2 regions of the Clostridium sp. AWRP genome follow, and region 1 is predicted to be linked to the other one. Evidence: riboswitches for the same ligand, from Rfam matches in the RefSeq annotation. Region 1 holds a riboswitch; the other holds the start of a gene.
The links. A riboswitch is a leader RNA that binds a small molecule or an ion and turns the genes downstream of it on or off. The one in region 1 is predicted to bind S-adenosylmethionine.
Positions count from the first base shown of each region.

Region 2: it holds a riboswitch for S-adenosylmethionine, as region 1 does, so the genes downstream of both, DMR38_RS03165 (homocysteine S-methyltransferase family protein) here and DMR38_RS01925 (methionine ABC transporter ATP-binding protein) in region 1, are expected to answer to the same signal.

Region 1 is NZ_CP029758.2:416,794-420,218, forward strand. It holds gene DMR38_RS01915 (ATP-binding cassette domain-containing protein) at 1-331, opposite strand, end outside; gene DMR38_RS01920 (response regulator transcription factor) at 418-1,113, opposite strand; SAM riboswitch class I at 1,228-1,328, shown strand; gene DMR38_RS01925 (methionine ABC transporter ATP-binding protein) at 1,408-2,364, shown strand; gene DMR38_RS01930 (methionine ABC transporter permease) at 2,367-3,023, shown strand; gene larA (nickel-dependent lactate racemase) at 3,090-3,425, shown strand, end outside.
Region 2 is NZ_CP029758.2:695,542-698,966, forward strand. It holds gene DMR38_RS03160 (O-acetylhomoserine aminocarboxypropyltransferase/cysteine synthase family protein) at 1-1,109, opposite strand, end outside; SAM riboswitch class I at 1,220-1,328, opposite strand; SAM riboswitch class I at 1,568-1,675, shown strand; gene DMR38_RS03165 (homocysteine S-methyltransferase family protein) at 1,937-3,425, shown strand, end outside.

The DNA.
Region 1 (3,425 bases):
TTTCAGGAATTCCTTTTTGAATTCTATAGTATTCAAGATTTTTTTTGCCTGAGAGGTAAGGAAAAAAGCTGGGTGTTTCTATTATGCAGCCTGTTCTCATTCGCTCTTTGTTTAATTCGTCTTTGCTGGTTCTTGAAAATAATTCTATTTCACCGTTATCTTTCAAAGAAAGACCTGTTATTATTCTCATAAGGGTTGTCTTGCCAGCGCCATTTTTGCCGACAAGACCGTATATGTCACCTTTACTTATTTTAATATTTACATTATCAAGTGCCTTGTGATTTTTGTATTTTTTAGTAAGATTTTTTGTATGAAGCACTAAATTATTCATGATATCAACCTCCGTTTTCTTGTTGATTTTATATTAGAACAAAATCAGCAAGATACATTAAAGAAAAACTTAAGAAATCATTAAGTTTAATCTTTCATCTTAAAACCTATTCCCCAAACAGTATGTATGTATTCTGTGTCCGGGTCAATTTTAGCTATTTTGGAGCGAAGGTTGCTCATATGCACATTTATGGTGTTATCATCACTTATAAATTTGTCTTTCCATACATGTTCAAATAAATTAGCTTTTGTAAATACTTTTTTGGGGTAAGACATTAGAAGTTCTAGTATACAAAATTCCCTTATAGTTAATACTACTTCCTGAGAATTTATAAAAATTTTGTGATTTTCCCGGTCTAAGGTCATATTTTTATAGGTTAATATGTTTTGTTTTTCATTTGAGTTTGAAAATATCATATACCTTCTAAGTTGGGCACAAACTCTTGCCAGTACTTCTTCTACATCGAAAGGTTTTGATATGAAATCATCTGCTCCTAGTTTTAAGACTTCAATTTTTGTTTCTTGAGCTGTTTTTGCAGATATTACAATGACAGGCATAGTTTTAATCTTTCGTATTTTTTCTATAAGCTTTTCTCCTGTAATGCCAGGTAGCATCAAATCAAGTAAGACTAGCTGAAAGTCATATTTTTCAATACACATTTCAGCTTCGGTACCTGAAAATGCCCTACGGACATTGTAATTGTTTTTTTCTAGTATTCTGCATAATAACTTATTTATATCTGTATCATCTTCTACTATTAAAATGTTTATATTTTTGTTCATAGGTATTCCTCCAGAGTTTTTGAGTTAAGACAATTATAACATTTTTAGATAGGATGTATTGACATAATAAATGGTCACGTCTATAATTAAAATCATAATTGAATATAAATCTTGAACTTATCAAGAGTGATTGAGGGAACGGGCCCTATGAAATCCAGCAACCAGTACAGTGTATAATGGTGCTAAATCCTGCAGCGAGAGCTGAAAGATGAGAGAAATTTTGAGTTAACCAAGTCTGAGATTTTTCTCGGGCTTTTATTTTTTCTTAAAATTGATATGGGAGGTTAAAGAAGATTGATAGATATTAATAATGTAGGCAAAAGTTTTAACAATAAAAGTGTGCTGAAAAGTATAAATCTTCATATACAAGAAGGTGAAATATTTGGAATAGTTGGTCACAGTGGTGCTGGAAAATCTACGCTTTTAAGGTGCTTGAATGGTCTTGAAAGCTATGACACAGGAAGCATAAAGGTAATGGATAAAGAAGTAAAAGACTTAAAAGGTAAAGAAATAAGGACTTTTAGAAAAAACCTGGGAATGATATTTCAAAATTTTAATTTGTTAAACAGAAAAAATGTATATGATAATATCTCACTTCCGCTTGAAGTCTGGGGATTAGAAAAAAGTAAAATAAAAACAAGGGTAAAGGAATTGCTAAATTTAGTAGGCCTTAGTGATAAAGCAAAGAGCATGCCCTCTGAATTAAGCGGCGGACAAAAACAAAGAGTAGCTATTGCAAGAGCTTTGGCACTAAATCCAAGTATACTTCTTTGTGACGAAGCTACATCTGCCCTTGATCCAAATACTACAAAGTCAATACTTGAGCTTTTAAGAAAAATAAACAATGAATTTAAAATAACTATAGTAGTAGTAACTCATCAGATGGAGGTTATAAAAGAAATATGCAGTAAAATTGCCATTATTGATGAAGGTGAAATAAAAACTTCGGGAAATGTAGAAGAAATATTTTTAAAACCAGGGAAAAATCTAAAGAAGCTGCTTGGAAATGATAGTTTACTTCCGGATGAAGGTATAAACATAAGAATATTCTTTCCTAAGGAAATAAGCCAGGATAATTTGATAACCTCTATGGCTATAGATTTGAACATAAAATTTTCTATAGTATGGGGAAAACTTGAAAGATTTCGCAGTGATGTTTTAGGAAGTCTGGTTATAAATGTAAATGATAAAGATAAGGAAAGTATATGCGATTATCTTTCTTCAAAAAATGTTAATTGGGAGGTAGAGTAAACATGGGATTTAGTGAAACATTTCAAGAAATACTACTTCCTGCTATTGGACAAACATTTTATATGGTTATAGTTTCTACAATACTTGCAGTAATTATAGGATTTATACCTGCTATTTTGCTAGTTGTAACTGAACCTGGTGGATTAAAGCCTAATAAAGTGGTATACAAGATACTGGATGCAATAGTAAATTTATTGAGATCATTTCCTTTTATAATACTTATGATAGCAATTTTTCCTTTTACAAAACTTATTGTTGGAAAAACCATAGGTACAACAGCAGCAATAGTTCCTATTACAATAGCAGCAGCACCTTTTGCATCGAGAGTAATTGAATCTTCACTTAAAGAGATAGACCCGGGAATAATAGAAGCTGCAAAGTCTTTTGGCGCAAGTAATATGCAGATAATATTTAAAGTTATGATTAAAGAAGCACTTCCATCTATAGTGCTTGGTATAACACTTACTGTAATAAGCGTAGTTGGATGTTCAGCTATGGCAGGTACAGTAGGTGGAGGTGGACTTGGAGATGTGGCAGTAAAGTATGGATATTATAGATTTCAGACTGACATAATGGTATACACTGTAATAATACTCATAATTTTTGTCCAGGTACTTCAAACTATAGGAAATCTTATATATAAAAAGCTTAACAAATAATTATTTGTTTGATAAAGTAATTATTGTAGAATCACTTTAAAAATATATTTATGGGAGGAAATTAGAATGGCTAAAATAGAATTACCATACCATAAAAAAATAATAGAAGCTGAAATAGATGACAACAACTTACTTGGTATACTTGAATCAAAAGCAAGCGAATATAAAGCAGAGATTGGCCAATTGGAAATAGTAGAAAAAGCTCTTGACAATCCTGTAAATTCATCTAAACTTGAACAATTGGCTGAGAATAAGAAAAATATAGTTATAATAAGCAGCGATCATACAAGACCTGTTCCTAGTAAAATTATTATGCCTGAACTTTTAAGAAGAATAAGGAGCACAAATTCTGATGCTAATATTACTATACTAGTTGCTACAGGCCTTCATAGGGCGACTACT
Region 2 (3,425 bases), 280 kb from region 1:
TTTGCAAGTAAGGAGAACAATTTAACGCTGTTTATAAATTTCTTTCCTGCTTCAGATCCACCCTTTATTCCAAAGGTAAATATTGAACCTGCTCCTTTTGGAAGGTATTTCTTAGCTAATTCTTTGTATGGACTTCCATCAAGTTCAGGATAGTTTACCCATGCAACTTTTGGATGTTTACTTAAAAATTCAACTACTTTTCGTGTGTTTTCTACATGTCTTTCTACTCTAAGAGAAAGCGATTCAAGCCCAAGTAAGAAATAAAAAGCACTTTGTGGACTTAGTGTTGCCCCTGTGTTTCTTAAAAGTTGTACTCTGGCTTTTGTAGCAAAAGCTGTAGGTCCAAGATCTGCGTATACAAGTCCATTATAGCTTTCATCAGGTGTTATAAAGTCAGGAAATTTTCCGCTTGCTGCCCAGTCAAATTTTCCACCATCTACTATAATTCCGCCTAAAGTAGTTCCGTGTCCACCTATAAACTTAGTTGCAGAATGGACAACTACATCTGCACCATATTCTATGGGTCTTACCAGATATGGAGTTCCAAAAGTATTATCTATGATAAGAGGAATTTTGTTTTTATGAGCTATGTTTGCTACAGCTGCTATATCCAAAACATTTATTCTAGGGTTACCTATTGTTTCTGCATAAACTGCTTTAGTTTTATCTGTAATAGCCTTTCTGATATTTTCAGGATCATCAGGATCTACAAAAGTTACATCAATTCCTAACTTTTTTAAGGTTACGGAAAACAATTCATAAGTTCCACCGTAAAGTGTGCTAGCTGCAACTATATTATCTCCTGCACTTGCTACATTTAATACAGCATAAAGTATTGCTGCAAGTCCGGAAGATGTAGCAAGACCTGCACTGCCGCCTTCAAGTGCTGCTACCCTTTGTTCGAATACATCTTCTGTTGGGTTCATTATTCTGGCATAAACATTTCCCGGTTTTTTTAGCTGGAAAAAGTCTGCGGCTTCATCGGCATCTTTAAATACAAAGGATGTAGTTTGATAGATTGGAACTGCTCTTGCACCTGTAGTTGGGTCAGGCACCTGACCTGCATGTACTTGTAATGTTTCAAATCCTAATTTTCTTTCTTTACTCATTGTTTATTCCTCCTAATACTTTTTTAATATTTTGGACGAAACTTCTATAACCTGGCAGAATAAAAAAATCTTCTTGTAAGATAAGTTACAAGAAGATTCTATCTTCATGCTTCTCATCTTTCAGGTTAACACCTGCTGGAATTAGCACCGTTGAATGAAAATGATCATTCAGGTTGCTGGGCATCATAGGGCCAGTCCCTCTGCCGCTCTGGATAAGAAGTTCCGTATTCGATTGAGAAAATCATACCAGACATAGATAAGATTTGTCAATAGAAAAATATTTGGGAAATTTTATCTAATAGCTACCTACGCACTCTGTGAAAGCGACTATCATCAAATCAAAGATTTGATATGTCTGCTTGTCCCACTAAGTAAGATTCATTTATATTACGAATTATAATAAAATAATGATATAAATAGTATTGACAATTGATAGTTAAAGTATTAATATTAAAGCACTTTTATCACGAGAGGTGGAGGGACTGGCCCAGTGAAACCCAACAACCGGCACTAAAGTGCATCGGTGCTAATTCCTGCAGAATAAAATAAATTCTGAAAGATAAGGAAAGTTGATTTTGTCAAATTTAAAGTTGCTTTTCTGATTGAAGGGCAACTTTTTCAGTTAATAGTCAAAAATGAAAAATTAATAGTTAGTGAGCAAATAAATATTAATTTTGAATAATATTAATGTATATTTATACAATTATGAAATATTAAATAATTTGATGTATTGTAGAAAATTTGTTTAAAGTTTAAAATTTTATACAAGAAGTAATGAATTAAATAATTTGAACATGAAACTTGTATTTGAAAAAGGAGTGCAGCGAATGTTATTTAAAGATTTATTAAATAAGTTTAACAACAAATTTGTTTTTTTTGATGGAGCTATGGGAACCATGCTTCAAAGAGAAGGACTTAAAGTAGGTGAACTTCCAGAAACATTAAATATAACAAATTCAGAGATTATAAGAAAAGTACATAGGGAATATTTAAATGCAGGATCAGATATCATAATAACAAATACTTTTGGTGCCAATGAACTTAAGTATAGTTCTTCTGATTATACAATAAAAGATGTAATTACAGCTGGAGTAAAAATTGCAAAGGAAGAGGCAAAGGATAAATTAGTAGCACTTGACATAGGACCTACAGGACAGGTTATGGAGCCTACAGGGAGTTTAAGTTTTGAATCTGCATATGAATTATTTAAAAGTCAGGTTATTATAGGGGAAAAAGCGGGAGCAGATATAATTCTAATAGAAACTATGTCTGATTTGTACGAAGCAAAGGCAGCTATTCTTGCAGCAAAAGAAAATAGTTCTCTTCCAATATTTTGTACAATGACTTTCCAGCAGGATGGAAGAACTCTAATGGGAACAGATCCCAAGACTATGGTATTTGTACTTGAATCGTTGGGGGTGGATGCCCTTGGAGTGAATTGTTCCTTGGGACCAGGAGAATTGCAACATATTGTAGATGAAATCTTAAAGTATTCTTCTATACCCATTATAGTTCAGCCTAATGCAGGACTCCCAAAGTATGATGGCGAAAATACGATTTATGACATAACTTCAGATGAATTTGCAGAAAATGTAGTGGTTATGGCAAAAAAAGGAGTTAGGTTTTTTGGAGGATGCTGCGGAACAAGTCCTGAATTTATAAAAACTATGGTAAAAAGCTTGAAAAATATAGTACCTTTAGACATAAAAGAAAAAAATTATACCGCAGTGTGTTCAGCCAGGGATACTGTGTTCCTAGGTAATAGAATAAAGTTTATAGGAGAGAGAATTAATCCTACAGGTAGAGATATTTATAAGAAAGAGCTTAAGGAAGGAAAGGTAGGTTTTATACAGAAAGAAGCAGTACAGCAAAAAGAAGAAGGAGCACATATACTTGGGCTTAATGTAGGATTACCTGAGATTAATGAAGTTCAGGCTATGAAAGAAGCAGTAAAGGCAATACAAAAAGTAGTACAATTGCCTATAGATATAGATAGTCCAAATCCTAAAGTCTTGGAGGCTGGAGTTAGAGTTTATAACGGTAAACCTATAATAAATTCAGTAAATGGTAGAAAAAAGTGCATGGAAGAAGTATTTCCAATAGTAAAGAAGTATGGAGGCTGTGTTATAGCCTTAACTATAGATGAAAACGGGATACCTGATACTGCAGAGGGTAGGGTAAAGATTGCAGAGAAGATAATCAAAACTGCCGAAAACTATGGCATCAAGAGAAAGGACATAATAGTTGATTGTCTTACGTTAACTGCATCTGCCCAACAAAGGGAAGTTCTTGAGACAATAAAGGCCATAAAAATTT